3 regions of the Streptomyces sp. NPDC058576 genome follow, and region 1 is predicted to be linked to each of the others. Evidence: riboswitches for the same ligand, from Rfam matches in the RefSeq annotation. Region 1 holds a riboswitch; each other region holds the start of a gene.

Region 1 (9,707 bases):
GGCCCGCCCCCTGCTGGTCACCCAGGTCTGAGCCGGACGGCGGGCGCGTTCCGTGCGCCCGCCGGGCCGAGTGTGCGCCACGCCCTGCCCATCTCGGGTTTGAGCCGGTTGTCAGTGGGTCAGTGCACTATCGGGGTGGGAGGTGGCGTGATGATGACGCACGCGGCGTACGACTGCGATGTGCTGGTGATCGGCGGCGGGATCGTCGGTCTGTCGACCGCGTACGCGCTGTCGCGGTCCGCTCCGGGCGCCCGGGTGACGGTCCTGGAGAAGGAGCGCGGCCCCGCCCGCCACCAGACCGGCCGCAACAGCGGTGTGATCCACAGCGGTATCTACTACCGCCCCGGCTCCCTCAAGGCGCGGTACGCGCTGCGCGGCTCCGCCGAGCTGGCGGACTTCTGCGCCGAGCACTCCATCGCCCACGCCACCACCGGCAAGCTGATCGTCGCCACCGACCGCTCCGAGCTGCCCCGGCTGCACGGCCTGGTGCAGCGCGGCCGCGAGCACGGGCTGCCCGTGCGGGAGCTGGGCCCCGCCCAGATCGCGGAGCACGAGCCGGAGGTCCGGGGGCTGGCGGCGATCCGGGTCGGCACGACGGGCGTCTGCGACTTCACCGCCGTCGCCACCCGCTTCGCCACCGAGGTCACGGCCGGCGGCGGCATCGTGCGGTACGGCGCGGAGGTCGCCGCGATAGACCGGCGCCCCTGGGGCGTCGCCGTGCGCACGACGGACGGCCTGGTCGTCCGGGCCCGGGTGCTGGTCAACTGCGCGGGGCTCCACTGCGACCGGGTGGCGCGCCTCGCCGGGGACGACCCGGGCGTGCGGATCGTGCCGTTCCGGGGCGAGTACTACGAGCTGGCCCGCCCCGAGCTGGTGCGCGGACTGGTCTACCCGGTGCCCGACCCGGCGTTCCCCTTCCTCGGCGTCCACCTCACCCGGGGCTTCGACGGCTCCGTCCACGTGGGGCCGAACGCGGTCCCCGCGCTGGCCCGCGAGGGATACGCCTGGCCGCAGGTCCGCCCCGCCGAACTGCTGTCCACGCTGAGCTGGCCGGGCACCTGGCACATCGCCCGCCGGCACTGGCGGTACGGAGCGGGCGAGGTGCACCGCTCGCTGTCCCGGTCCGCGTTCACCCGGGCCGTCCAGCGGCTGCTGCCCGCCGTCACCGAGGACGATCTGCGCCCGTCGCCCGCCGGGGTCCGGGCCCAGGCGGTGCTGAAGGACGGCACGCTGGTGGACGACTTCCTGATCCGCGAGGCCCCGCACACCGTGCACGTGCTCAACGCCCCGTCGCCCGCCGCGACGGCCTGCCTGCCCATCGGACGGGAGGTGGCACGGCTGGCGCTGCGCCGGGCTCGGGGGACGGGGTGGAAGCCGCCCGCCGTAGAATCCGGTCATTGTGTCTGAGCAGCCCCTGAACCCCATGTCCGCCGGAACCCCCGACGCCGCCACGGCCGACGCGACGCCGACCGGCTCCACCGCGGCCGACGCGCTGGCCGGCAACACGGCCGACGAAGCCGCCGCGCTCCGGGCCGCCTCCTTCGAGCGGGCGCGCCGGCTGCGCCAGGAGCCCCGCTTCCCCGGCGGCCCCGCCGCCGACCCGGCCGGTTCGCACCACGAGCGCCGGATCCGCAGCTTCCAGCCGCGCCGCAGCCGGGTCACCACCGGCCAGCAGGACGCCCTGGAGCGGCTGTGGCCGAAGTGGGGCCTGGACATCGACGGCAAGCGCGCCCTGGACCTGGCCGAGATGTTCGACGGCCTGCCCGTGGTCCTGGAGATCGGCTTCGGGATGGGCGAGGCCACCGCGCAGATGGCGGCCGACGACCCGGGCACCGGCATCCTCGCGGTCGACGTCCACACCCCCGGCCAGGGCAATCTGCTCGGCCTCGCGGACAGGGCGTGCTCGACGAACGTACGGGTGGCCAACGGCGACGCGGTCATCCTGCTGCGCGAGATGCTGGCCCCCGAGTCGCTCGACGGCCTGCGGGTCTACTTCCCCGACCCGTGGCCCAAGGCCCGGCACCACAAACGGCGGCTCATCCAGCCCGCGTTCCTGGACCTGGTGGCCCCGGTGCTAAAGCCCGGCGCGATCGTCCACTGCGCGACCGACTGGGAGCCGTACGCCGAGCAGATGCTGGAGGTGCTCACCGCGCACCCCCGCTTCGAGAACACCGCGGCCGACGGCGGCTACGCCCCGCGCCCAGCGTTCCGGCCGCTCACCCGCTTCGAGGGCCAGGGCCTGGACAAGGGGCACGTCGTCCACGACCTGCTGTTCGCCCGCGTCTGACGCGCCGGCCGACCGCCGGGTGATGGCCGGATGCGCCGTCGCCGGGTGTCAGTGCTCCTCGTTAGGGTCGAGAGGTGTCCGACCCTTCCGTGCAGCATCAGCAGGCGCGGCCCGCCGTCCCGGTCCTCCATGAGCAGCGGCTCCATGAGGTCCTGGGCGCCGCGCCGGAGCGTGGCCGAGCGCGTTACCGGCCGCGCCGCGTCGGCATGGTGTGGCGCAGCAAGGTGTTCCGCGCCGGGGCCGTGATCGTGGCGCTGGTGCTGTGCGGGCTGGTGATCCTGGCCCTCGTCCGCGAACAGACCGGTCCGGAGGGGTTTCTCGTCGGTCTCGGCCTGGCGGTGCTGCCCGTTCCGCTCCTGATGGCCGCCTTCCGCTGGCTGGACCGGGTCGAGCCGGGCCCCTGGCGGAATCTGATCTTCTCCTTCGCCTGGGGCGCGTGTGCCGCCGCGCTCGTCGCGATCATCGCCAACTCGTTCGCGACGCGCTGGATAGCGACCGCGACGGCCGACCCGGCGAGCGCTGACACCCTGGGGGCGACGGTGATCGCCCCCGTCGTCGAGGAGAGCGCGAAGGCGGCGGCCGTGCTGCTGATCTTCCTGTTCCGCAGACGGGAGTTCAGCGGGGTGGTGGACGGTGTCGTCGTCGCCGGGTTCACCGCGACGGGCTTCGCGTTCACCGAGAACATCCTCTATCTGGGCAACGCCTTCGGCGAGGACCAGTTGCTGGGCAGCTCCGGGTTCGCCTCGGTGACGGCGGGGACGTTCTTCGTGCGGATCGTGATGTCGCCGTTCGCGCACCCCCTGTTCACGGTTCTCACCGGCCTCGGCTTCGGCTTCGCGGCCGTCAGCGCCCGCCGCCACCGGGTCCGCCGGATCGCCCTGCCGCTGCTGGGCCTGCTCCTGGCGATGGGTCTGCACGCCCTGTGGAACGGCTCGTCGGCCTTCGGCCCGTACGGCTTCTACGCGGTCTACGGGATCGTCATGGTCCCCGCCTTCGGCCTGGTGACCTGGCTGGCGATCTGGTCGCGCCAGCGGGAGCTGCGCACGCTGGCGGCCGAGCTGCCCGCCTATGCGGCGGCCGGCTGGCTCACCCCCGCCGAGCCCTCCGCGCTCTCCTCCATGCGGGCCCGGGGCATGGCCCGCGATCTGGCCCGCCACTGGCAGCAGGACCGGACCCGGGGCCGGGCGGCGGCCCGCGCGGTCGCGGAGTACGAATCGTTCGCGACGTCGCTGGCGGGCCTGCGCCGCCGGGCCCGCCACGGCGCGGTGGGCCCGGACTTCGGCGCGCGGGAACGGGAGCTGCTGCACCACCTCTGGCAGCGCCGGGACATCGCGGCCCCGGCCCTGACCCAGGCGGCGCGCCTCACCTCCCGCCGGGGCGCCCACCACGGCCGCCACGCGCCGACGCCGCACGGAAACGGAAGCGGGTACGGCCCCGGCCACGCGCCCGGACGCGGTCCGGCGTACGGACAGCAGGCCCCCACCCGGCCGTTGGGGCAGCCGTACGGCTACGGGTACGGCGGCCCGGCCCCGCAGGCCTCCTCGCAGCCGGCCCCGTACCCGGCGCCGTACGGCAGGACACCGCCCGACCACCGACGCCCGCCCGGCTAGGAACGGCGAGACGGACGCCGGAAGCAGAAGCCGGATCCGTCAGGCCGATGCCTCGGTGAGCAGGGCGAGTTCCCCGTCCGTCAGCCGCAGGCCGGCGACCGCGACGAGGGCGGGGAGCTGTTCGACCGTACGGGCGGAGGCGATCGGGGCGGCGACGGTCGGCTGGGCGGCGAGCCAGGCGAGGGCGACCGTCGCGATCTCCGCGTTCCGGTCGCCGGCGACCCGGTCGAGCGCGGCCAGCACCTTGCGGCCCCGCTCCGACTCCAGGTGGCCGCCGGCCCTCGCCGAGCGAGCGCTGTCCACGTTCGCGCCGGGACGGTACTTGCCGGTGAGGAAGCCGGAGGCGAGCGCGAAGTACGGGACGGCCGCGAGGCCCGCGTCGGCCGCGGTGTCCTGGAGCGCGCCCTCGTAGGTGTCGCGGGAGACCAGGTTGTAGTGCGGCTGGAGCGCGACGTACCGGGCGAGGCCCTCGCGCTCGGAGAAGTCGAGGGAGGCCCGCAGTCGTTCCGGGCTGATGTTGGAGGCGGCGATGTGGCGCACCTTGCCGTCCTTCACCAGCTGGTCGAGGGCGGTGATGATCTCCTCGACCGGGACGGTCTCGTCGTCGAAGTGCGTGTAGTAGAGGTCGATGTGGTCGGTGCCGAGCCGACGCAGCGACTCCTCCGCCGCTCCCTTGATCGTGTCGGCTGCCAGGCCCTTGAAGGCCGGATGCGCTCCGACCTTGGTGGCGACGACGACGTCGGACCGGTTGCCGCGCGAGGCGAGCCACTTGCCGATGACGGTCTCCGACTCGCCGCCGTGATTGCCTTCGATCCAGGCGGTGTACGCGTCGGCGGTGTCGATGAAGTTGCCCCCGGCCGCGGCGTAGGCGTCCAGGACGGCGAAGGACTGCTCCTCGTCCGCCGTCCAGCCGAAGACGTTGCCGCCGAGGGCGAGGGGGAAGACCTGGAGGCCGGAGGTGCCGAGGGGGGTGCGTACTGAAGTCATGTGAGGGTTCAACGAGCCGGGCCGGGGGCGGTATTCCGCCCGTGGTCCATCAGGGCCCGTCGCTCCCGGACAGACCGGCAGCCCTGACGTCGGGGGGTGTGCGTCAGGGCTGCCGGGGTTTCCGGAGGCGCCGTCCTCGCGAGGACGGCAGGCGTCAGACCGAGAGGCCCTTGCCGTTCAGCCAGGCCATCGGGTCCATCGCGGAGCCGCCCGCGGTGCGGACCTCCAGGTGGAGGTGGACGCCGGTCACGTTGCCGGTGGCGCCCATGCGGCCGATGGTCTCGCCGGTGGTGACCTTCTGGCCGACCGAGACGTCGATCGAGGACTGGTGGGCGTACCAGATCTCCGTGCCGTCATCGAGCTGGAGCACCGTGCGGTAGCCGTAGGAACCGGACCAGCCGGCCGAGGTGATCGTGCCGCTGTGCACGGCCTTGAGCGGCGAACCGGCCGCACCGGCGAAGTCGAGGCCGGTGTGCTGTCCGGAGGACCACATGGCGCCGGACTGACCGTAGGTCGAGCTGACCGTGTACGAGGAGGCGGGCAGGGAGAAGCTGGCGGCGAGCTTCGCGAGACGCTCTTCCTCCGCCTTCTTCTTCGCCGCTTCCTCCGCGGCCTTCTTCTTCGCGGCGGCCTCGGCCTCGGCCTCGTCCTGCTGCTTCTTGGCCTCGTCCGCCGCCTTCTCGGCCGCGGCCTTCTCAGCGACGGCCTTGGCCTCGGCGTCGGCGCTGGCCTGCTGCTGCTCGGCCTGCTGGAGGATCCGGGCGCGCAGCGCCTCGCCGGCGTCGGTGCCCTGCTCGGCCTCGGCGCTGGTGAGCCCGGCGGTGGTGAGCGGGGCGGCCGCGGCGACCGGGACGGCCTCCGCGTCCTCCGACATGAAGGACCCGACGCCGGGGAGGGACTTGGCGTCGGGGAGGTTGTCCGCGATGGAATCGGGAAGAGAGATGGAGACCGGTGCCTTGTCCTGAGCGGTGGCCATGCCACCCGCTCCGACGGCCGCTATGACGCCGACCCCGAGGACGGTGGAGCTACGGGCCAGACCACGCTGCTTGGCTACGCGGTGCCTGCCGCGCACGGGACGGATGGACTCCTCGGTGGGATTCCACTCCCCCATGGACCGCTCCGCGCCACCATAGGTGTCGGCACTGAAGGGTGACACGGCCTCAGGGGCAGGCTTGTTGGACGCCACGTGGGCGCTCTCCTTTCCTTCCTTCTCGCCTACCGGGTTAGCTGACGGGTTCGGAGCAGGAAGGTCTCCTACGGGCCCCTCCGTCTCTCACGAGACGCAGGCGTCCGATTCACCCCATGTAGGTGGTTCCCCGGTTCCCTTGCGGAATTCGGCGCTCGCGCGCGGCGCCGTCTCTGACGACGGCTGTGACGACCGCGCTGCGTTATCGAACGTTAATAGACACACGGGCCCGATTCCAAGCTGTTCCTGTTGATCATTAACGAACAGGGTAGGGATGTACGGGTCACAAGCGGGCGGAATCGGGCGACTTGACCAGGGCTCAGCCACACTCCTTTTTCTGATGGTATGTCAAATGTTATGCGGAGGGGTGTCCTTCGATCACACACCGTGTCATCGGGCCGAATCCAGCGCCTCACGGCATCGGCGTCACGGCAGCGCGCCGGGTCAGCGGGCCGCTTCGTCTCCCCGGCCCACGATCTTCACCGTCGTCCGGCGCACGGGCTGCCCCTCCGCCGGCCGGCCGACCGCGATGAGCGCCATGTCGTCCGTGGTCCGCCCGCCGGTGTGCAGCCGTACGTCGTCGGTCAGCGCCGACAGCAGCTCCTCCGGCCCCGGGAAGATCCGGCCGCGCAGCCGGGCCGCCGGATCGTAGAAGACCCCGTTCGCGTCCCGGGCCTCGGACAGGCCGTCCGTGAAGGCGAGGAGCGTCGCCCCGGGAGGCATCGCCCACGCGTCGGCCCGGTCCGGCCACACCCCCAGGTCCATCCCCAGCGGCAGGGCGGGCACCGAGGGCGCCAGCACCTCCAACGCACCGTCCGCGTGCAGCAGGATCGGCTCGGGGTGACCGCGGTTGACCAGGCGCAGCGAGGCCGATCCGGGCGGGATCTCGGCCAGTACGGCCGTGATGAACCCCTCCATGGCGTCCAGCCCGTACCGCCGCGTCCCCTCCCGGGCCAGCGCCCGCTCCAACCGCTGGGCCACGCCCTCCAGCGAGAGCTCCTGCTCGGCGGCCTCCCGGAACGCCCCGATGATCACCGCCACCGCCTCGACGGCGCCCAGCCCCTTGCCGCGGACGTCGCCGACCACCACACGGACGCCGTACGGGGTGTCCGCCACGGCGAACAGGTCGCCGCCCACGAACTCGTCCGCCTGCGCCGCCTCGTAGCGCGCGGCCACCTGGAGCCCGCCGATCCGCTCGGCCGGCGTCGGCAGCACGGCCCGCATGGCGGTCTCCGCGACGGCCCGGGCCGAGGCCAGCTGCTCGTTGCCGCGCCGCACGACGCCGTTGATGACGAGGGCCAGCACCGAACCCGTGAGCACGGTGATCATCTCGATCACCGGGACCACCTGGGTGGACGTCCCGTCGGAGAGCCGCATCGCGATGACGGAGAGAACCGCGGCGATCCCCGTGCGGACGGTCCGGGACAGCGAGAAGAACGGGGCGGCGATCAGCGGGGCCGCGACGAACAGGGGCACGGCGGTGAAGTTGGGCGGGGCCAGCGAGTCGAACACCAGCCCGCCGAGGATCAGCAGGGCGGGCAGCATCCGGATGAACCGCCCGGTTCCCCGCCCCCCGGACGTCAGCTCACCCTCCCGGGACCCGAACACCGCACGGCCCACGGCATCGATGCTCCCCGCCGTGCCACTGCGCCGTTTCTCGGCCATCCCCACCTGTGCACTCCTGCCCGGTCCACCCACGGCTGCGGACGGTACCGCGCCCCGTCCAGGCTTCCCGGAGCCGCGCCGAGCGGCGACTCCGCATCGGCCGAATAGGGGGAATGCGGACGGCGGCCCCGGCCGACCGTGGTCAGTCGGAGAGCCGGTGCTGCGCGTAGACCGTCAATGCGTCCCGTACGAAGGCGGCGGTGCCGTCCCCGTAGCGATCGTAGTTCTTTCCGAAGCGCGGGTCCGCGACATACATCTCCCCGAGCCCGATCACGTACGAACGGCTGGGCTCCTTGGCCGACGACAGCCAGGCGCAGTGCCGCCGCGCGAGGTCCTGCGCCTCGGGCCCGTCGGCGGCGAGCCCGCCCTCCCTGGCCCGGCCCCAGTCCCGCGCGATGGTTTCGTGCTCGTCCTGGAACGCCTTCTTCTCCGTCTCCCCGAGCGAACGCCACCAGCGGTCGCCCTCCTCGTACGCGTCCCTGCCCCAGCGCTCGGTGACCTCCTGCTCGTGGGCGGTGTGGTCGAAGCCGTCGAACACCTCATCGGCCATGAGTTCCATCCCCTCCTGGGTCTTGTGGAGCGTGGTCCGCACCGAGGCGATCTGCCGTCCGATGCGCGCCCGCTCCTGTTCGAGCAGCCGCAGATGCGCCCGCAGCGCCACCGCCGTGTCCCGCTGTCCCGCGAGCACGTCCTTGATGGCCGGCAGCGAAAGACCGAGCTCCCGCAGCAGCAGGATGCGCTGCAGCCGGACGAGGGCGTCCTGGTCGTAGTAGCGGTAGCCGTTGCTCCCGATCCGGCTCGGCGCGAGGAGACCGAGGTCCCCGTAGTGCCGGAGCGTGCGGCTCGTGGTGCCGGCCTGCCTGGCGATTTCCTGAATGGACCACTCCATGCCGGAAACGCTAGATCTTTACGCTGCGTCAAGGTCAACCCGGAAACACCGGGCCACCGGGAAACGACTCGGGCCCGGCACGCTGTGCGTGCCGGGCCCGGATCTTCAGTAGCGGGGACAGGATTTGAACCTGCGACCTCTGGGTTATGAGCCCAGCGAGCTACCGAGCTGCTCCACCCCGCGTCGGTAAACACCACTCTACGGCATTCCCCGCGCCCTTCTGACCAGTTGATCCGCGCCGCCCGCCGGACACCGCCCTCCGACCTGCGGCGTCCCATCACGGGCGAGTACCTTGTTGCACATAGGTTGCAATAACACTCCCTGTGCGAGAAGAGGATGGCGTGCGGACTCCGGTGGTGCTGGGCATCGAGTCGTCATGCGACGAGACGGGAGCGGGGATCGTCTCCGGCGGCCGGCTGCTCGCGCACGTCGTGGCGTCGAGCATGGACGAGCACGCACGCTTCGGCGGGGTCGTGCCGGAGATCGCCGCCCGGGCCCACCTCCAGGCGTTCACCCCGGTCGTCAGCGAGGCCCTGGCACAGGCGGGGCTCCGGGTGCGGGACATCGACGCCGTGGCGGTGACCACCGGGCCCGGTCTGTCCGGCGCCCTCCAGGTCGGCCTGGCCGGTGCGAAGTCGCTGGCCTACGCGGCGGGGGTGCCGCTGTACGGCGTGCACCACCTGGCCGGGCACGTGGCCGCCGACACCCTGGAGCACGGGCCGCTGCCCGACCCGTGCATGGTGCTCATCGTCTCGGGCGGCCACACCTCGCTGCTGCTGGTCCGTGATCTGGTGCGCGATCCGATCCTGCATCTGGGCGACACCGTGGACGACGCCGCGGGCGAGTGCTTCGACAAGGTGGCGCGCGTCTTCGGCCTCCCCTATCCGGGCGGACCGGCGATCGACCGGGCCGCCCGTGACGGCAATCCCTGCGCCGTCGCCTTCCCCCGGCCGCTGTCGGGCGCGAAGGACGATCCGTACGCGTTCTCCTTCTCCGGGCTGAAGACGGCCGCCGCCCGCTGGGCCGAGCAGCACCGCCTGCGCGGCGAGGACATCCCGCTGGCCGACGGGGCCGCCTCGCTCC
Region 2 (9,707 bases), on a different contig from region 1:
TGTGGAGCCCGATCTGGTGTGCGTGGCCAAGGCGCTCTCCGGCGGCTATGTGCCCGTCGGCGCGACCCTCGGCAAGGACTGGATCTTCCGCAAGGTCTACTCCTCGATGGACCGGGTCCTCGTCCACTCCGCGAGCTTCGGCTCCAACGCCCAGGCGATGGCGGCCGGGCTCGCCGTCCTGACGGTGATGGAGGACGAGGAGACCGTCGCGAACGCCCGGCGCACCGGCGACCTGCTGCGCGAGCGGCTGGCGGCCCTGGTGGACCGCTACGAGCTGCTGCACGAGGTGCGTGGCCGCGGGCTGATGATCGGCATCGAGTTCGGCCGGCCGTCGTCGCTGAAACTCCGCAGCCGCTGGACCATGCTCCAGGCGGCCCGCAAGGGGCTCTTCGCCCAGATGGTCGTGGTGCCGCTGCTCCAGAAGCACCGGATTCTCACGCAGGTCTCCGGCGACCACCTGGAAGTGATCAAGCTCATCCCGCCGCTGGTCATCGGGGACGCGGAGGTGGACCGCTTCGTGACGGCGTTCACCGACGTCATGGAGGACGCGCACAGCGGCGGCGGCCTGATGTGGGACTTCGGCCGGACGCTGGTCAGACAGGCCGTGGCCAACCGCTGACGGACCCGGTTTGCCTCCGAGGCAAGTTATTTGCCTCGGAGGAAAGGTCCTGGCCCAATAGAGGCATGAACCCTCCGGACGAAGGGGTGCCGGACGAGCTCCCCGGCGTCGCACCCCGACTGCGCGACCTGCGCCGCGCCCGTGGTCTCACCCTGGAGACCGCCGCCGGCCGGGCCGGACTCTCCCCGGCCCATCTCTCCCGGCTGGAGACCGGCCGCAGGCAGCCCTCGCTGCCCATGCTGCTGGGGCTCGCCCGCATCTACGGTACGACGGTCTCCGAGCTGCTCGGCGAGCAGCCGCCCGAACGGGACGCGATCATCCGCGGCGGTGGCTTCGAGGGGGCGGAGGCCGACGGCTGGATGTACCGGCAGGCGGGTGGCTCCGGCCGCGCGATGCAGGCGCTGCGGGTGCGTGTCCCGTACGGGGCCCAGGGCGACCTGGTCCGGGTCCACCCCGGCGAGGAGTGGCTGTACGTTCTGGAGGGCCGGCTGCGGGTCGGCCTCGGCGACACCGTCCACGACCTCGAACCCGGCGACAGCGCCCACTTCGACTCCCTCACCCCGCACCGGATCGCGGCCGTCGACCGCTGCGGCGCGGAGCTGCTCTTCGTCCACTCCCTGCTGCAGAGCCCCGCCGCGGAGCTCTGTCTCGGCAGCGGCCTGCGCGTGCGCTGACCGGCCGTCCCCGCCGGCTCCATCCTTCGCTCCACCGGCCGCCAGGCCGACAGAGAGGACCGTCATGTCCGATTCCGAACACTATGACCCCCTGGGCCCCGGACGCCGCGCGAACGAGGACCCGCAGGAGAAGCGGATGCCGCGCGGAGTCGTCATCCGGCTCTTCGCCTACCTGGTGGCGGGCCACGTGATCGCGGCCTTCCTCTACCTGCTCTTCGTGGTGGCCGGGAGCAAGTGACGGCACTCCGCCGGAGGGGTCAGCCCTGGTCGAGCAGGCGCTCGCGCAGCCGCTCGCGGGTCTCGGGGGAGACCTTCAGTCCTTCGGACAGGTAGCGGTCCGTCGTTCCCCAGTTCTCCTCGATGGCTGTGAAGGCCGCCGCGAGGTAGGCGGGCCGCGCCCCGAAGAGCGGGTCCAGCAGCTCCATCACCTCGGGCGACATACCGGCCCGGGACGTGTCGGTGCGCTTCACCTTGTACCGGCGGTGGAGGTCGTTGGACTTGAGGTAGTCCTCCTCGATCGCCTCCGGCCGGACCCCGACCGCCAGCAGGGCGACCGCGATCGAGAGGCCGGCCCGGTCCTTGCCCGCCGCGCAGTGCATCAGCGCCGGGACGCTGTCCTCGGCCAGGGCGTGCAGGACGCGGCTGTGCTCGGCGGTGCGGTCCTCGATCGTCGCGCGGTACATCCGGATCATGCGGTCGACGCCCTTGCCGTCCGCGAGGACCGAGCGCAGCTGCTCGATGTTCCCGTCGCCCACCAGCCGCCAGAACTCCGCGCCGTCGGCCGGGTCCGAGAGCGGAATGCTGACATTGCGGACACCGGCCAGCTCGATGTCGTACCCGTCGAGCCGGTGGTCGGCGGAGTGGCGGAAGTCGAAGATCGTATGCAGTCCCAGCCCGCCGAGGAAGACCGCGTCCTCGGCGGTGGCGTGCGCCAGGTGGCCGCTGCGGTAGAGCCGTCCGAAGGCGGTGTGCCGCCCGTCCGTGGTGGGGAGCCCGCCCACGTCGCGGAAGTTGCGGACTCCGCTCAGCGCGGTCTCTGTCGGCGGGACCTGCGGCACCTGCTGCGTCACGGGGGCTCCTCTGTGATCTCTGGCGTCGGCGCGGCTCGCCGGCGAGGGCGCTCCCGTGACGATACGACATCGATTCGGCGGAAAATCATCACGGTTGCCTCCCCGGTGCGGAGTGCCGGGCGGTCCTGCCTGACGCGGCGTCAGGAGTGCCGCCCACAGCATGTCCGTATTGGTGCATTTCGCAGAACATGCCCCGCTAATGGGGGAGATGGTATTCCGGAGGTGAGCGGGATCATATCCGTGACGGTCCGTGGTGAGCGCGTCCCGAGGCATTCCCGTTGCCCGTACGGAAATCCAAGATCCGTAATCCACGGAGTGTGACCGGAAATCCGGAGCGATATCGAATCGATGATTCCGGCGCGCAACCGATGGCTTGTTCCGCCCGTCCTGACCGGTTTACGGTCACCGTCAATCCGGACGGATCGCCTAATCCTGCCGCCGCCCGGAATTCGCACCCACCCACTCACGTGTGGCAGGAGCGGGGGAACCAGGTAAGCCGCCGATCCGGAGTGATCCGGACCGGCTAGGGGTGAAGTCGCCGCAACGCGACCGGGCATCTCCAGCCCGAACCCGACAGCTCACCTCGCAGGCGCCGGAGAGGAACTTCCCCATGCCCGCAAAGGGTAAGCACCGTCGTCCCAAGTCCGGCCCGATCTCCCGCGGCGTCCTCGCCGCAGGTACCGGCGGCGCCGCACTCGCCCTCCCGCTCATCGGCGCCACCGCCGCGAACGCCGCGGACCAGGCCGCCCCGGCCGCGAAGCCGGCCGCCGCCTCGGTCGCCGCCGCGCACACCGCTCCGGCCGCCGCCCCCGCCGCGTCGAAGGCCGCCCCGAAGACGTACGCCGTCGTCTCCGGCGACTACCTGTCGAAGATCGCCGCCGAGCACCAGCTCAAGGGCGGGTGGGAGAAGCTCTACCAGGACAACCGCTCCACCGTCGGCGACGACCCCGGCCTGATCCACCCGGGCATGAAGCTGACCCTCGGCGCCAAGGGCTCCGCTCCGGCCGAGAAGTCCGCGGCCCCCAAGGCCGCCCCGAAGAAGGCCGAACCGGCCCCGAAGGCCGCGCCGAAGGAAGCCCCGAAGGGCGACACGATCTCCGCCGACGACTCCGAGGGCTCCGGCGACTCGGCTCAGACCGGCTCCTCCGAGGCCACCGGCTCCGGCTGGTCCGCCCCGCTGGCCAACGCCAACGTCACCACCCAGTACCGCGCTTCCGGCGCCAGCTGGTCCAGCGGCTACCACACCGGCTCGGACTTCCAGGCCGCCTCCGGCACCCCCGTCCTCGCCATCGGCCCGGGCACCGTGGTCTCGGCCGGCAACAGCGGCTCGTACGGCAACGAGGTCGTCATCCAGCACGAGGACGGCATGTACTCCCAGTACGCCCACCAGTCCTCGCTGAACGTCTCGGTCGGCCAGACCGTCACCGGCGGACAGCAGATAGGCCTCTCCGGCTCCACCGGCAACTCCACCGGCCCGCACCTCCACTTCGAGGTCCGCACCGGCCCGAGCTACGGCTCGGACGTCGACCCCGTCGCGTACCTCCGTCAGCACGGCGTCTCCGTCTGACCCAGCACGACGAGAAGTGTCCGAGGGGCGGTGCGCGGCGGCGTACCGCCCCTCTCTTTATTCCGGCTTTACCAAAAACTGACCGGGTGGTCTATCTCACCACCCGTCAACCCCGTATTACGGTCGCGTAGGTCACATCGAACGATGCAGGATACGTGGTTGTGGCAGACGATTCGAGAAACAACCAGCAGCACATCATCGGGTCGTACGCGGCGATTGGCGACAGTTTCACCGAGGGCGTCGGCGACCCCGGCCCCGGCGGGACCTATCTCGGCTGGGCGGACCGCTTCGCGGTGCTCCTCGCCGACCGGCTCCCGGCCCCCGACGGGGCGACCGGCCCCGAGTACTCACCCCACGGGGACTTCCGCTACGCCAATCTCGCCGTACGAGGACGTCTCCTCGACCAGATCGTCGAGGAGCAGATCCCGCGCGCCAAGGAACTGGCTCCCGACCTGGTCAGCTTCTGCGCGGGCGGCAACGACATCATCCGGCCCGGCACCGACCCCGACGATCTCGCCGAACGCTTCGAGCGGGCCGTCGCCGACCTGAGCAACGCCGTCGGCACGGTCATGGTCACCACCGGCTTCGACACCCGGGGCGTTCCGGTGCTGCGCCACATGCGCGGCAAGATCGCCACGTACAACGTCCATCTGCGGGCCATCGCCGACCGCTACCGGTGCCCCGTGCTGGACCTGTGGTCGCTGCGGTCCGTCCAGGACCGGCGCGCGTGGGACGCCGACCGGCTGCACCTGTCGCCCGAGGGCCACACCCGGGTCGCGCTGCGCGCCGCCCAGGTCCTCGGCCACGACGTGCCCGCCGACCCGGACCAGCCCTGGCCGCCGCAGGCCCTGCGCCGTCCCTTCGACGAGCGGCGCGACAACATCCAGTGGGCCCGCGAATACCTGGTGCCCTGGATCGGCCGGCGGCTGCGCGGCGAGTCCTCCGGGGACCACGTCGCGGCGAAGCGCCCGGACCTGCTGCCGCTCTAGCGGGCCCCTCAGGGCTCCAGCAGCGGAAGCGCACGCCGGGACGGGTTCGGCACGACGAGCCCGTCCGGCGGCGTGCCCGTGCCGTACCCGGCGGGTATCCGCTCCAGGACGCCGCCCGCGAACACGTCGTACAGCGGCAGCGACTCCAGATGCACATAGCCGATGTGGCAGTCGCAGACGGCGAGCGGACAGGCCCGCGGGCCGAGCGCCCGGCGGTAGCTGCCGTCGTAGAGATTGCCCAGCTCCGCCGTGACGAAGTGACAGCGCCGCACCGTGCCGTCCCCGTCGACCGAGATCACCGACTCGCCCGTCCGGCAGGGCAGCCCCGCCGAGCGGTGGGGGTCACGGCTGTAGGGGAACAGCGGATCCAGCTCCGTCCACCGCGCCGCCTCCTCGTCGGTGTACGTGTGCCCCTCGGCGGCGTTCACCCAGAGATAGACCTCGCCCGGCAGCGCCGCCCGCAGCCGCCGCGCCTCGTCGAGGTGCTCGTCGAACCCCACCACGCCCACGCTGTAGCGGATCCCCCTCGCGGACAGCTCCCGGCACTTGCCCAGGAACCGCTCGTACGGGGTCTGCCCCGGGTGGTAGGTGCACCAGAGCGCGATCCGCTCCGGATCGGCGTCGGCCAGCCAGTCGGTGCGGCCGCTCAGGTTCGTCTGGATCGCGACCCGGCCGATGTGCGGCAGCCGCGACAGCTCGGTCAGCGCCCGCCGGTACCAGGAGCGCACCAGCCCCTCGCCCCACGGCGTGAACAGCACGGACAGCCGGTCGCCGCTCTGCGCCGCGGCCCAGCCGGTGAAGCGCTCCAGCGCCTCCCGGTCCGCCGTGAGCTGCGCGCGGCTGTCCCGCCGCTTCGCGAACGGGCAGTAGGGGCAGTCGTAGTCGCAGGAGGCGAGCGGGCCCCGGTAGAGGATCGTCAGGTCCACGGCCCGGTCACTTCCGCTCGTACGCGGCCATCGCCGCCCGCACCCCGGGGGAGAACAGCGCGGGCCCCAGCGCGTCGGAGTGGGCGAGACCCGACGGGGACAGCCGCAGCAGCCCCGCCGGGGCCGACGCGTCCAGCCAGCCCCGGGCCGCGAACCCCGCCAGCTCGGCCGGGAAGTCCCCGTTCGGATCCGTGCCGAACCGGGCCCGGTACTCCGCCACCGGCAGCCCCGCCGCCTGGAGCAGCGACTGCAGCAGATGCCGCCGGCGCGCCTCGTCCGCGTCGACGTACCGGCCGACCTCGGCCCGGGAGAAGTCCTCGGTCCCGGTGAAACGGTCGATGATCGACCGGATCTCCCGCATGTCCACCGCGTAGTCGAAGGAGTAGTGCAGGGCCGACGTGTACGAACGCGCCCCGCAGCCCAGGCCGATCATGCCGTCGGTCTGGCAGGCGTAGTCCTCGGGGCCCTCCTGCTCGCGCGGGGCGTCGGTCCGCCGGAACATCCGCATCGACACCTGCTCGTAGCCGTGGGCCAGCAGATGGTCGCGTCCCACCGCGTACAACCGCAGCCGCTGCTCGTCCCAGGCGGCCTCCTCCGGGGACTCCGTCTCCGCCCGCGCCCGCTCACCGGCCGCCGCGCCGAGGCGGTGCAGGCCGGTGAGCGGGCGCACATACAGCGGATACAGATACAGCTCCTCCGGCCGCCAGGCCAGCGCCGCGTCCAGCGAGGCGAGCCAACTGCGCTCGGTCTGACCGTCGATGCCGTAGATCAGGTCGATGTTGAGCACCGGGATCCGGGCCTCGCGGATCCGGCCGAGCGCCGCTTCCACGTCGGCGCGGCGCTGCGGACGGACGGCCGCCCGGGCCTCCTCGTCCACGAAGCTCTGCACGCCGATGCTGATCCTGGTCGTGCCCCGGTCGGCCAGCACCGCCAGCCGGTCCGCCGTCGCCGTGGACGGCGAGGTCTCCACGGACAACGGCACCGACCGCAGGTCGGCGCCCATCCGCTTCTCCGCTGTGTCGCAGAGCCGCTCCAACTCCCCGGCGGTCAGGAACGTCGGCGTCCCACCGCCGAACGCCGCCGCCGCGAACCGCACCGGCTCCGCGTCGCCCAGCGCCTCCCGCACGGCTCCTGCCTGCCGCTCCAGCGCGTCCAGATAGCGCGTCGTCAGCTCCTCGGGCGCGCCGATCCGGGTGAAGAGGTTGCAGAAGCCGCAGCGGACCTCGCAGAACGGTATGTGGAGATAGAGGGAGAGCGCCTCCTTCGGCTCCGCCGCCCACAGCGAGCGCAGGGCCGGGCGGTCCTCCAGCGGCCGGTAGGCCGTCTTGTGCGGATAGGCGTAGACGTAACTCTCGTACGGCCGGACGGCGGCCAGCGCGGGAGGGCTGGTGGTGAGCGTCATCGGGCGGCCCCCGGTTCGAGCGGTACGGATGGGATCGGTGCGGGCGGTTCGAGGAAGAAATGGGCGTACGGGACGGTCCAGACGGCCGGGTGGCCGAGCCGGTGACCGGTGTAGCCGTCGTCGCCGTAGGCGGTGCCGTGGTCGGAGCAGACGACGGCGAAGCACCGGCGGCGGCTGCTCGCGGCGGCGAAGAGCCGGCCGATGTGCCGGTCCACGTACTCCAGGGCCGCCGCGTGCGTGGCCCGGGAGTCGCCTGCCGCGCGGGTCGCCCCGGGGAGATGGAACCAGTTCGGCTGATGCAGGGCGGACACGTTGACGAAGAGGAACAGCCGCTGCTCCTGGGGGAGGGCCGCGACGACCTCCTCCGCCCTGGCCACCTGCTCCTCGAACGAGGTGGGGGAGGCGACGCCGAAGCCGGGCTCCCAGTGGCTCTCCTGGAACATTCCGGGCAGCACCGAACCGAGCGCCCCCTGACGGTTGAAGAAGCCGACCCCGCCGACGCACACCGTGCGGTAGCCCTCGGCGGCCAGCCCCGACACCAGATCCGGGGTGTCGAACACGAACGTGCCGTCCGCCGTCGTCTCACTGCCCGCGAACCGCGCCGCGAACAGCCGGGGATGCGGCCCCGGAGAGGCGGGCGTCGGCAGGAACCCGGCGAACATCGCCTGGTGCGAGGCGTAGGTGAAGCTGCCCGGAGCGTGCCGCTCCTCCCAGCCGCCGGCGGGCAGATGCCGGGCGAGGTTGGGGATGCGCCCGGCCGCCGCCAGTTCGACGGCGACATCGTGGCGCAGGGTGTCCAGGGTGACCAGCAGCAGATCGTGGCTGCCCACGACCTCGCCCATGTCGGGCCTGCCGGGACTGTCGGGCGCGGTGGGCGCGGTGGGCCCGGGGGAGGCGGCGGGGTCAGGAAGCGGTGACGGCACGGTGGTTCCTTGCTCGGTCCAGTACGGCGGCGACCTGCGCCGCATAGGTGTCCAGCCCCTCGGCGCCGCTGCCCGGCAGACCGGTCAGTCCGGGCAGCAGATCGCCGAAGGCGTTGACCTCGCCGACGGCGAAGCGCCGCCAGCCGGCCGTGGGCAGGAGGTCGACGCCCACACAGGGCGTCCCGGGGAAGCAGGCCGCCGCCCGCTCGCACATCGCCAGCGCCTCGCGCCAGCAGCCGCCCGCCGCCGCCACGGCGCGCCGGACCTCGTCGAGGTCACCGCGCGCGCCGCCGAGATGCAGATTGGTCATGGGGCTCAGGCTCGTCCGCACCACGGCGTGCGTCGCCCGGCCGCCGACCACCACGATCCGCAGATCCGCGGCCCGCCCCCGCTGGGACGCCTTCGGCAGCCAGCGTTCGATGTGCAGCCCGTCCGGGGCCAGCGCGTCCACGACCGCGCCGACCTCCGCCTCCGAGGTGTAGCGCCTGATCCGCAGCGAGTTGAACAGCCGCCCCGACGCGTCCCGTTCCACCGAGGTGCTCGCCCGCACCCGCCCGGGGCCCGCCGTCTCCACCGCCAGCACCCCGGAGGCGGAGGAACCGTGCGCGAGCTTCACGAACGCCCGGGGCATCCGGTGCTCGCGCAGCGACTCCCGCACGTCCGACCAGCCGCGCACCGGGGCCGCCCCCGGTCCGGACGTCGGCGAAGGCGGCACGGGGACGCCCGCCCGGTCGAGGAGCCCGTGGCACAGCCGCTTGTCGAAGAGCACGGCGATGTCGGCGGGGGAGCCCAGCACCTCGGCGCCCGCCTTGGACGCCGCGCTCGCCACCGCCTCCACCGCCGCGGTGAAGTGCGCGTACCACCGGGCCGAACCCTCCACCCGGGTCGGGTCGTCGACCCCGCGCAACAGCCGCTCCACCGCGGCGTCCTCGCCGGGCGAATCGATCCGTACGCTCTCGCCGGCATGGAACGCCGCCTCGCCGCGCAGCACCTGGAGCCAGGACACGACCCGGACCGGCGGCAGGCCGGCGGCCCGTGCGGCCTCCTCGAAGAAGGCGACCCGGCGGTTGTCCGGATTGCCGACGACCACGAAGCGCGGCGCCGGGCCGGCCCCGGCGCTACTCGCTGACCGCGACATAGCGTTCCGGTTCGTCGTCCGGGTCCCCGTAGTCCTCCTCGGCCTCGCCGGCCTCGACGACGGCCGGGGCACACGCGGCCCTGATGCGGTCCAGCACCGGGTCGCTGAGGAAGTGGTGGCGCAGGTCGAGCGTGGACAGGTGGCTCAGGGGCTGACCGTTGACCAGGGCCTCGCCGCCCGTGTCGCTCAGGGTCCCCATCGACAACGCCAGGGACTCCAACTGGGCGACGACGGCGGCCGATCCCACCGCGGCGGCGATCTCGTCCTGGATCTCGCTGTTCTGCAGCCCCAGGTGGCGCAGCCGGGGGAACACGCCGCCCGACAGGACCGGCCGGAGGTCGTCGACCGTGGCGTCGCCCCCGTACCAGGAACTGCCGAACCACAGATCCAGCCGCTCCA
Region 3 (9,707 bases), on a different contig from region 1:
TGGGCGGCGGTGAAGCGTTCCGCGTGCTGGGCGGTCAGCGCCCTCGCCCGTTCCGCGTCGCCGCGCGCCACGGCGTCCACGATCGCGCCGCGCTCGGCCCAGGAATCGACCGGGCGGGACTCCTGCTCGACCGCGTACATCCAGGCGATCTTGTGCCGGAGCTGGGTGAGCAGCGCGATGAGCCCGGGGCTGCCGGAGGCCTGGGCGAGGGTCTCGTGGAACCAGCCGCCCAGCGAGCGCAGATCCTCGCCCTCGCCCCGGCGGGCCCGCTCCTGGCCCAGCCTGACCAGGCCCCGGAGCACCTTCAGATGGGCTTCCGTGCGGCGCTGCGCGGCGCGTGCCGCACCCAGTGGCTCCAGGAGCGTCCGGACCTCCAGGAGGTCGGCCGCCTCCTGCACGGTGGGCTCCGCGACACAGGCGCCGGCGTGCCTGCGGGTGACCACGAACCCCTCGGACTCCAGGGTGCGCAGCGCCTCGCGGACCGGGACCCGGGAGACCCCGTAGCGGCGGGCCAGCAGCTCCTCGGTGAGGCGGCTGCCTCGCTCGTAGACACCGGAGACGATGTCGTCACGGATTGCCGTGCATACCGAATGCGCGGGAATGCGCATGTCCGAACCTCCGCCTTGATCCCCGCGAAACGCGGCCGCCCGACGTCTGTTCCGTGACTCTATGGCAATCCGCCGGAATTTCCGATGGCAGGCCGGAATCCATGGATATCTTCACGCCGGAATTGCTGAAGGCCCCGGCGGGCGCCGGGGCCTTCGGACGGGGGTCACGCGGGGTGCGTCAGACGTTCAGACCGTGCGAGCGCAGGTAGCCGACGGGGTCCATGTCGGAGCCGTAGTCGGGGGTGGTGCGGGCCTCGAAGTGCAGGTGCGGGCCGGTGGAGTTGCCGGTGGAGCCGGAGAGGCCGATCTGCTGGCCGGAGGAGACGCTCTGGCCGACGGAGACGCCGATCGAGGAGAGGTGGCCGTACTGGGTGTACGTGCCGTCCTTCATCCGGAGCACGATGTTGTTGCCGTACGCGCCGCCCCAGCCGGCCTCGACGACCGTGCCGGCGCCGACCGCGACGACGGAACTGCCGGAGGCGGCCTGGAAGTCCACGCCGGAGTGACTGCCGGAGGACCAGAGCGAGCCGCCGGTGTTGTACCCGGTGGTGACGTGGGAGCCGGCGACCGGGAGGTGGAAGGCGTTCAGCCGGGCGCGCTCGGCGGCGCGGGCGGCCCGGGCCTTCTCCTCGCGGACCTCCTTGGCGCGGGCCTCGGCCTTTCGCTCGGCCGCCGCCTTCGCACGGGCCTCGGCCTTTGCCTTGGCCTTCGCCTCGGCGATCGCGTCGGCCTGCTGCTTCTGGGCGCTCGCCTGCGCGTCGATCCGCTCGGCGAGGGTGGCTTCGAGGGAGACGGCCTGGGTGAGGCCGGTGTCGGCGGACTTGGCGGCCTCGGTGTCCGCGGCGAGAGCCGGGGAGGACAGCGAGCCGATGACTCCGGTGGTGGCCAGGGCCGCGATGCCGGCGACCTGGGCGCTCCGACGCGTGAGGCGGCTCGGGGCACGGTGCTTCCCGGTGGCACGGGTGAACGCCATGGAGGGGCTGGTTCCTTTCCTTCCTTCTCGCCTACCGGGTTAGCTGACGGGTTCGGAGCAGGAAGGTCTCCTACGGATTCCCGCGCCGGTTCGCGGCACGGGCCTCCGATTCACCCCAGGGACTGCGTGGGTCCCCGGCTCCCCTAGGCTCGCGCCTGACGGGGACTCGGCGATGACTGCCCGGCGCCGCGGTTGCGGCATACGGGTGACGGACAGCCGAGCCGACGCTAGGCGGGGCGACTTCCCCCCACCAAACGGACAAGGGGATTTGTCGCGCATCCCACAGGGCAGACAGGCAACCTCTCCCCCAAAAATGGGTGAAGTGCACTAAACGGGCAAACAAACAGGACCCCGACGAAATCCCTTCCGTCGGGGTCCTGTTCGCGGCAGTGGTCGCACGGGGGCGGCCGTGTTCCGCGGCGGTGTCAGCCGGTGACGACGGACACCTCTCCGATGCCGAGGGCCTTCACGGGCTCCTCGATCTGCGCGGCGTCCCCCACGAGGACCGTGACCAGCCGGTCCACCGGGAAGGCGTTGACCACGGCGGCGGTCGCCTCCACGGTGCCGGTCTCGGCGAGCCGGGCGTAGAGGTGGGCCTGGTAGTCGTCGGGGAGGTGCTGCTCGACCTGGTCGGCCAGCGTGCTCGCGACGGAGGCGGCGGTCTCGAACTTCAGCGGGGCGACGCCCACCAGGTTCTGAACGGCCGTCTCGCGCTCGGCGTCGGTCAGCCCCTCGGCGGCCAGCTTCCGCAGAACCTTCCAGAGGTCGTCCAGGGCCGGTCCGGTGGACTCGGTGTCCACCGAGCCGCTGATCGCGAGCATCGCCGCGCCGCCCGAGTCGGGGCCGCTGGAGCGCAGCACCTGGGCGAAGGCGCGCACCCCGTAGGTGTAGCCCTTCTCCTCGCGCAGCACCCGGTCCAGCCGGGAGGTGAGGGTGCCGCCCAGGCAGTACGTGCCGAGCACCTGTGCGGGCCACACGCGCTCGTGCCGGTCGGCGCCGATCCGGCCGATCAGCAGCTGGGTCTGGACCGCGCCGGGGCGGTGCACGATGACCACGCGGCCGGTGTCGTTCGCCGTGATGGGCGGCACGGGGCGGGCCTGGCCCGCGTTGCCCGACCAGTCTCCGAGGGTCTCCGCCAGCAGCGCGTCCAGGTCGATGCCGGTGAGGTCGCCGACGATCACGGCCGTCGCGGTGGACGGGCGGATGTGGGCGTCGAAGAAGGCGCGGACGGCGACGGCGTCGATCCGCCGGACCGTCTCCTCGGTGCCCAGACGCGGGCGGGACATCCGGGCGGTGGCCGGGAACAGCTCCTTGGAGAGCTGCTTGGCGGCCCGCCGGGACGGGTTGGCGTGCTCGTGCGGGATCTCGTCGAGGCGGTTGCCCACCAGGCGCTCGATCTCGCTCTCGGCGAAGGCCGGGGCCCGCAGCGCCTCGGCGACCAGACCGAGCGCCTTGGCCAGCCGGGAGGCCGGGACCTCCAGGGAGACCCGGACGCCGGGGTGGTCGGCGTGCGCGTCGAGCGTGGCGCCGCAGCGCTCCAGCTCGGCGGCGAACTCCTCGGCGCTGCGCTTGTCGGTGCCCTCGGAGAGCGCCCGCGACATGATCGTGGCCACGCCGTCCAGGCCGTCGGGCTCGGCCTCCAGGGGCGCGTCCAGGAAGATCTCCACGGCGACTACCTGCTGGCCGGGGCGGTGGCAGCGCAGCACGGTCAGCCCGTTGGGCAGGGCGCCGCGCTCGGGAGCCGGGAAGGCCCAGGGGCGGGCCGTGCCGGCGGTGGGCTGCGGGTGGAACTCCATGGCTACTCCAGTCACGGCGGCGTCGCTCACTTGTCCGCCCCCTCGTGCGCGTCGGCGCCCTCGGCGCTTGCTTCGCCCTCGTCGCCCTCGTCCGCCTCGTCGGCCGGCTCGATGGGCTCGTACACCAGCACCGCCCGGTTGTCGGGGCGCAGAGCAGCCTCCGCCGCCGCGCGCACCTCCTCCGCCGTGACGTCCAGGACGCGGCCCACGGCGGTCAGGGCGAGCTGCGGGTCGCCGAACAGGACCGCGTAGCGGCACAGTTCGTCGGCGCGGCCGGCGACCGTGCCGAGCCGGTCGAGCCACTCGCGCTCCAACTGCGCCTGCGCCCGCTCCATTTCCTCGGGCGTGGGCCCCTCGGCGGCGAACCGGGCCAGCTCCTCGTCGACCGCGGCCTCGATCGTCTCGACCTCGACGCCGCCGGACGTCTTGACGTCCAGCCAGCCCAGCGAGGGCGCTCCGGCGAGCCGCAGCAGCCCGAAGCCGGCCGCCACCGCCGTACGGTCGCGGCGGACCAGGCGGTTGTGCAGCCGGGAGGATTCGCCGCCGCCGAGCACGGTGAGCGCCAGGTCGGCGGCGTCGCAGGCGCGGGTGCCGTCGTGCGGGAGGCGGTAGGCGGCCATCAGGGCGCGCGCCGGCACCTCCTCGTGGACCACTTCGCGCAGCTGCTCGCCGATGGTCTCGGGCAGCGTCCCGTCGCGCGGCGGCTGCTTGCCGTCGTGGGACGGGATCGAGCCGAAGTACTTCTCGATCCAGGCGAGGGTCTGCTCGGGGTCGATGTCGCCGACCACCGAGATCACCGCGTTGTTGGGCGCGTAGTACGTACGGAAGAACGCGCGGGCGTCCTCCAGCGTGGCCGCGTCCAGGTCGGCCATGGAGCCGATCGGGGTGTGGTGGTAGGGGTGGCCCTCGGGGTAGGAGAGGGCGGTCAGCTTCTCGAACGCGGTGCCGTAGGGCACGTTGTCGTAGCGCTGGCGGCGTTCGTTCTTGACGACGTCGCGCTGGTTCTCCATGGACTCCTCGTCGAGCGCGGCGAGGAGGGAGCCCATCCGGTCGGCTTCCAGCCAGAGCGCCAGCTCCACCTGGTGGGTGGGCATGGTCTCGAAGTAGTTGGTCCGCTCGAAGCTGGTCGTCCCGTTGAGCGAGCCGCCGGCCCCCTGGACGAGCTCGAAGTGACCGTTCCCCTTGACCTGGCCCGAGCCCTGGAACATCAGGTGCTCGAAGAGGTGAGCCAGACCGGTGCGTCCCTTGACCTCGTGGCGCGAGCCGACGTCGTACCAGAGGCAGACCGCGGCGACCGGGGTCAGATGGTCCTCGGAGAGCACCACACGCAGGCCGTTGGCCAGGCGGTGCTCGGTCGCTGTCAAGCCGCCGGAGCCGGCCTGTGCGGTGGCCGTGTGACCCATGGGCATGTACGTCCCTTCGATCGCGATACTGGACTTCCTGCCAGACCTGCCACTCTAAGCAAGCGCACCGGCACCTGGCGAAGTTCCCGTTCCGTGGATGTTTCCGTCGATGGTGTCGTGGACGCCGACGCTGACGTGCTGCCCGGGCCGCTTCGGACCGGCCTTCGGACGGGTCGAGGTCGGCGTTGTCAGTGCGGCGGTCCACAATGGACCGCGTCACTAGCTCGTGTTGTCCCGAAACAAGCTCAGGTTGTCCGAACAGAATCTGTGAAGGAGTCGCAGCCGCGATGGCCCGCCGTAGCACGAAGACCCCGCCGCCGGACGACTTCGAGGAGAAGATCCTCGACATCGACGTCGTCGACGAAATGCAGGGCTCCTTCCTCGAGTACGCGTACTCGGTGATCTACTCCAGGGCCCTGCCCGACGCCCGCGACGGCATGAAGCCGGTGCACCGCCGCATCGTGTCCCAGATGAACGAGATGGGACTGCGCCCCGACCGCGGCTACGTGAAGTGCGCCCGCGTCGTCGGCGAGGTGATGGGCAAGCTGCACCCGCACGGCGACGCCTCGATCTACGACGCCCTGGTGCGCATGGCGCAGCCGTTCTCGATGCGTCTCCCCCTGGTCGACGGCCACGGCAACTTCGGCTCCCTCGGCAACGACGACCCGCCGGCCGCCATGCGGTACACCGAGTGCCGGATGGCCGACGCCACGTCGCTGATGACCGAGGCGATCGACGAGGACACCGTCGATTTCCAGTCGAACTACGACGGCCAGGAGCGCGAGCCGGTCGTCCTCCCCGCCGCCTATCCCAACCTCCTGGTCAACGGGGTCTCCGGGATCGCCGTGGGCATGGCGACCAACATGCCCCCGCACAACCTGGGCGAGGTCATCGCCGCCGCCCGCCACCTGATCAAGCACCCGGGCGCCGACGTCGAGACGCTGATGCGCTTCGTCCCGGGCCCCGACCTGCCCACCGGCGGCCGCATCGTCGGACTCACCGGCATCAAGGACGCGTACACGGCGGGCCGCGGCACGTTCAAGATCCGCGCCACCGTCGCCGTGGAGAACGTGACGGCCCGCCGCAAGGGCCTCGTCGTCACCGAACTGCCCTTCACCGTCGGCCCGGAGAAGGTGATCGCCAAGATCAAGGACCTGGTCTCGGCGAAGAAGCTCCAGGGCATCGCCGACGTCAAGGACCTCACCGACCGGGCGCACGGCCTGCGGCTGGTCATCGAGGTCAAGAACGGCTTCGTGCCGGAAGCGGTGCTGGAGCAGCTCTACAAGCTGACGCCGATGGAGGAGTCCTTCGGCATCAACAACGTGGCACTGGTCGACGGCCAGCCGCTCACCCTGGGCCTCAAGGAGCTGCTGGAGGTCTATCTCGACCACCGCTTCGAGGTGGTGCGCCGGCGCAGCGAGTTCCGCCGCACCAAGCGCCGCGACCGGCTGCACCTGGTCGAGGGCCTGATCGTCGCACTCCTCGACATCGACGAGGTCATCCGGATCATCCGGGACAGCGACAACTCCGCGCAGGCGAAGGAGCGCCTGATGGCGCACTTCTCGCTGAGCGAGATCCAGACGCAGTACATCCTGGACACGCCGCTGCGCCGGCTCACCCGTTTCGACCGGATCGAGCTGGAGAGCGAGCGCGACAAGCTCAACGGCGAGATCGAGGCGCTGACCGCGATCCTGGAGTCGGACGCGGAGCTGCGCAAGCTGGTGTCCTCGGAGCTGGCCGTGGTGGCGCAGAAGTTCGGCACGGACCGGCGCACGGTGCTGCTGGAGTCAGCCGGTTCGCAGATCGCGTCCGTGCCGCTGGAGGTGGCGGACGACCCGTGCCGGGTGCTGCTCTCGTCGACGGGTCTGCTGGCGCGTACGGCGAACGCGGAGCCGGTCGAGATCTCCGAGGACGCCCGGCGGACCAAGCACGACGTGATCGTGTCGGCGGTGGCGGCGACGGCCCGCGGCGATGTCGGGGCGGTGACCTCCACGGGCCGGCTGCTGCGGCTCTCGGTGATCGACCTGCCGCAGCTGCCGGACACGCATGCGGAGCCGAATCTCTCGGGCGGGGCGCAGATCTCCGAGTTCCTCAGCCTGGAGGCGGACGAGGAGCTGATCTGCCTCACGACGCTCGACGAGGCCTCGCCGGGTCTCGCGATCGGCACCCTCCAGGGCGTGGTGAAACGCGTCGTGCCGGACTACCCGGCCAACAAGGACGAGTTGGAGGTCATCACCCTCAAGGACGGTGACCGCATCGTGGGCGCGATCGAGCTGCGTACGGGCGAGGAGGACCTGGTGTTCATCACCTCCGACGCCCAGTTGCTCCGCTACCCGGCGGCTTCGGTGCGCCCGCAGGGGAGGCCCGCCGGAGGCATGGCGGGCGTCAAGCTGGCGGCCGGGGCCGAGGTGCTGTCGTTCACGGCGGTGGACCCGGCGGCCGAGGCGATCGTGTTCACGGTGGCCGGTTCGCACGGGACGCTGGACGACTCGGTGCTGACGTCCAAGCTCACCCCGTTCGACCAGTATCCGCGCAAGGGCCGGGCGACCGGCGGAGTGCGCTGCCAGCGGTTCCTGAAGGGCGAGGACGTGCTTGTGTTCGCCTGGGCCGGTCCCACCCCGGCACGGGCCGCGCAGCAGAACGGCACTCCGGCGAAGCTGCCGGAGCCGGACCCGAGGCGGGACGGTTCGGGCACGCCGCTGCTGGAGAAGGTGGCCGTGATCGCGGGACCGCCGCTGTAGGCACCGTTCTCGTACGACGGCGAGCGGCCGGGGGGCGTTACGCCTCCGCGGCCGCTTCCTGTTGTGCGTCCACGGGGTCCGTCTCTTCGCGTACGTCGACGGAGTCCGCCTCCTCCCGTACCTCCACGGGGTCCGTCTCCTCTCGTACGTCCACGGGGTCCGCCTCCTGTCGTACGTACCGGAGCACGCCCCACATGCCGCGTTCGACCGCAGCGGCATCGGCGTACTCGTCGGGGGCGGCACCGTCCGCGCGGCAGGCGGCGAGTCCGGCCAGCAGCGTGTCGGCGTCGATGCCCGCGCCGATCATGACGAGCTGGGTGAGACGCTGCTCGCCGCGCGCCCAGGGCCGGGGGACGAAGCGCAGGAACCGGCCCACCGCGTGCAGCGCGTAGGTGTTGTCCCGGTCCCCCGCGCCGAAGTCGGCGAACCCCTTGACGCGGTAGAGGCCTTCGGGCCGGGAGTCGAGGAACGCCATGAAGCGGCGCGGGTCCATCGGCACGTCCGAGGTGAAGTCGACGCTCTCGTACGCCGCGTGGAGATGGTCGCCGTGCCCGTGCCCCTCGCACCCCTCGTGCTCGTCGCACGCCTCCTCACGCAGCACGTCCTCGAAGCTCAGCTGACCCGCCATCTCCTCGTGGTCCGGCCGCAGCGCGGGGTCGAAGAGCAACTCGGGGTCGATCCGGCCGTGCACGGCGGAGATTACGGCGGCGCGCCCGCTCAGCTCCGCGACCGTCGCCCGCAGCCGTTCCCGTTCGGCCTCCCCCACCCGGTCGGTCTTGTTGAGGACGACGAGGTCGGCGACGGCCAGGTGGCGGTCCAGCTCCGGGTGCCGCTGACGGGTGCCGTCGAACTCCGCCGCGTCGACGACCTCGACGAGCCCCCCGTACAGGATGTGGGGGTTGTCGCTGGCCAGCAGCATGCGGACCAGTTCCTGGGGTTCGGCGAGACCGCTCGCCTCGATGACGATCACGTCCAGCCGGGCGGAGGGGCGGGTCAGGGTCTCCAGGAAGGTGTCGAGTTCGCTCGCGTCGACGGCGCAGCACAGGCAGCCGTTGCCCAGCGAGACCGTCGAGCCGACCTGCCCCGAGACGGTCATGGCGTCGATCTCGATGGCCCCGAAGTCGTTGACGATCACGCCGATCCGGGTGCCCGCCCGGTTGCGGAGCAGATGGTTCAGGAGCGTGGTCTTGCCAGAGCCGAGGAAGCCCGCCAGGACGACGACCGGGATCTGCGGGGTACGGGGCGGGGTCAACGGGAGCCTTCCTGAGGACGTCGTCAGGGTGCCGGGACCGGCTGCGGCGGGGGTGCGCCGACGTAGCGGGCCGCCGGGCGGATGATCTTGGAGTCCTCCGCCTGCTCCAGGATATTGGCGCTCCAGCCGACCATCCGCGCCGCACAGAAGGTGGGGGTGAACATCGCACGCGGCAGCCCGCACAGCTCCATGACCACTCCGGCGTAGAACTCCACGTTGGTGTGCAGCTCCCGGCCCGGCTTGAGCTCGGCGAGGATGGCCTCGACCTGGGCCTCCACCTCCACCGCGAAGTCGACGAGGGGGCCGCCGAAGCCCCGGGCGAGGGACTTGAGCATCCGGGAGCGCGGGTCCTCGGTGCGGTAGACGGGGTGGCCGAAGCCCATGATGCGGCGGCCGGCGAGGACCTGTTCGCGGATCCAGCCGTCGATGCGGTCCGGGGTGCCGATGGCGTCCAGCGTGTCCAGGGCCCGGCTGGGGGCTCCGCCGTGCAGCGGTCCGGAGAGCGCGCCGACCGCCGCCACCAGGCAGGCGGCCAGGTCGGCTCCGGTGGAGGCGACGACGCGGGCGGTGAAGGTGGAGGCGTTGAAGCCGTGGTCGACAGTCGAGACGAGGTACTGCTCGATCGCCCGGACCTGGTCGGGCTCGGGCACCGAGCCGGTCAGCATGTACAGATAGTTCGCGGCGTGCGGCAGGTCCTCCCGGGGTTCGACCGGCTCCTGGCCCTCGCCGAGGCGGTGGAGGGCGGTCAGGATCGTGGGGACGGCCGCGCAGGCGGCGAGCGCGTCCTCGCGGCGGTGCTCGGCCCCGATGTCGTACACCGGCCGGAATCCTGCCGAGGCGCCGAGCAGCGAGAGCGCGGTGCGCAGTCCGGCGAGCGGGCCGGAGACGGCGCTCGCGCGGGCGATGGCGGGCAGGGCCTCGGTCACGTCGGCGG

Evidence for each region. Region 1 has a riboswitch for cyclic di-AMP ahead of ACFWRV_RS14235 (M23 family metallopeptidase). Riboswitches for the same ligand answer to the same signal wherever they lie in the genome.
Region 2: linked by a shared signal. The riboswitch ahead of ACFWRV_RS25120 (peptidoglycan DD-metalloendopeptidase family protein) and the one ahead of ACFWRV_RS14235 (M23 family metallopeptidase) in region 1 are both predicted to bind cyclic di-AMP.
Region 3: linked by a shared signal. The riboswitch ahead of ACFWRV_RS26905 (M23 family metallopeptidase) and the one ahead of ACFWRV_RS14235 (M23 family metallopeptidase) in region 1 are both predicted to bind cyclic di-AMP.

The regions. Positions count from the first base shown of each region.
Region 1 covers NZ_JBHXPF010000016.1:14,428-24,134, forward strand. Annotated here, with positions in the region: gene ACFWRV_RS14210 (sporulation protein) at 1-31, shown strand, start outside; gene lhgO (L-2-hydroxyglutarate oxidase) at 151-1,407, shown strand; gene trmB (tRNA (guanosine(46)-N7)-methyltransferase TrmB) at 1,400-2,287, shown strand; gene ACFWRV_RS14225 (PrsW family intramembrane metalloprotease) at 2,362-3,897, shown strand; gene ACFWRV_RS14230 (aldo/keto reductase) at 3,937-4,884, opposite strand; gene ACFWRV_RS14235 (M23 family metallopeptidase) at 5,039-6,070, opposite strand; cyclic di-AMP (ydaO/yuaA leader) riboswitch at 6,082-6,234, opposite strand; gene ACFWRV_RS14240 (PP2C family protein-serine/threonine phosphatase) at 6,515-7,735, opposite strand; gene ACFWRV_RS14245 (MerR family transcriptional regulator) at 7,878-8,624, opposite strand; tRNA gene ACFWRV_RS14250 (tRNA-Met) at 8,734-8,807, opposite strand; gene tsaD (tRNA (adenosine(37)-N6)-threonylcarbamoyltransferase complex transferase subunit TsaD) at 8,978-9,707, shown strand, end outside.
Region 2 covers NZ_JBHXPF010000040.1:31,687-41,393, forward strand. Annotated here, with positions in the region: gene ACFWRV_RS25100 (aspartate aminotransferase family protein) at 1-619, shown strand, start outside; gene ACFWRV_RS25105 (helix-turn-helix domain-containing protein) at 685-1,293, shown strand; gene ACFWRV_RS25110 (DUF6126 family protein) at 1,358-1,531, shown strand; gene ACFWRV_RS25115 (tyrosine-protein phosphatase) at 1,551-2,363, opposite strand; cyclic di-AMP (ydaO/yuaA leader) riboswitch at 2,810-2,970, shown strand; gene ACFWRV_RS25120 (peptidoglycan DD-metalloendopeptidase family protein) at 2,974-3,930, shown strand; gene ACFWRV_RS25125 (SGNH/GDSL hydrolase family protein) at 4,092-4,919, shown strand; gene ACFWRV_RS25130 (STM4011 family radical SAM protein) at 4,928-5,845, opposite strand; gene ACFWRV_RS25135 (STM4012 family radical SAM protein) at 5,853-7,247, opposite strand; gene ACFWRV_RS25140 (STM4013/SEN3800 family hydrolase) at 7,244-8,089, opposite strand; gene ACFWRV_RS25145 (STM4014 family protein) at 8,151-9,308, opposite strand; gene ACFWRV_RS25150 (STM4015 family protein) at 9,289-9,707, opposite strand, start outside.
Region 3 covers NZ_JBHXPF010000046.1:21,869-31,575, reverse strand. Annotated here, with positions in the region: gene ACFWRV_RS26910 (GntR family transcriptional regulator) at 1-608, opposite strand, end outside; gene ACFWRV_RS26905 (M23 family metallopeptidase) at 787-1,581, opposite strand; cyclic di-AMP (ydaO/yuaA leader) riboswitch at 1,596-1,763, opposite strand; gene ACFWRV_RS26900 (M16 family metallopeptidase) at 2,007-3,377, opposite strand; gene ACFWRV_RS26895 (M16 family metallopeptidase) at 3,404-4,786, opposite strand; gene ACFWRV_RS26890 (DNA topoisomerase (ATP-hydrolyzing) subunit A) at 5,068-7,521, shown strand; gene ACFWRV_RS26885 (CobW family GTP-binding protein) at 7,559-8,773, opposite strand; gene ACFWRV_RS26880 (citrate synthase/methylcitrate synthase) at 8,797-9,707, opposite strand, start outside.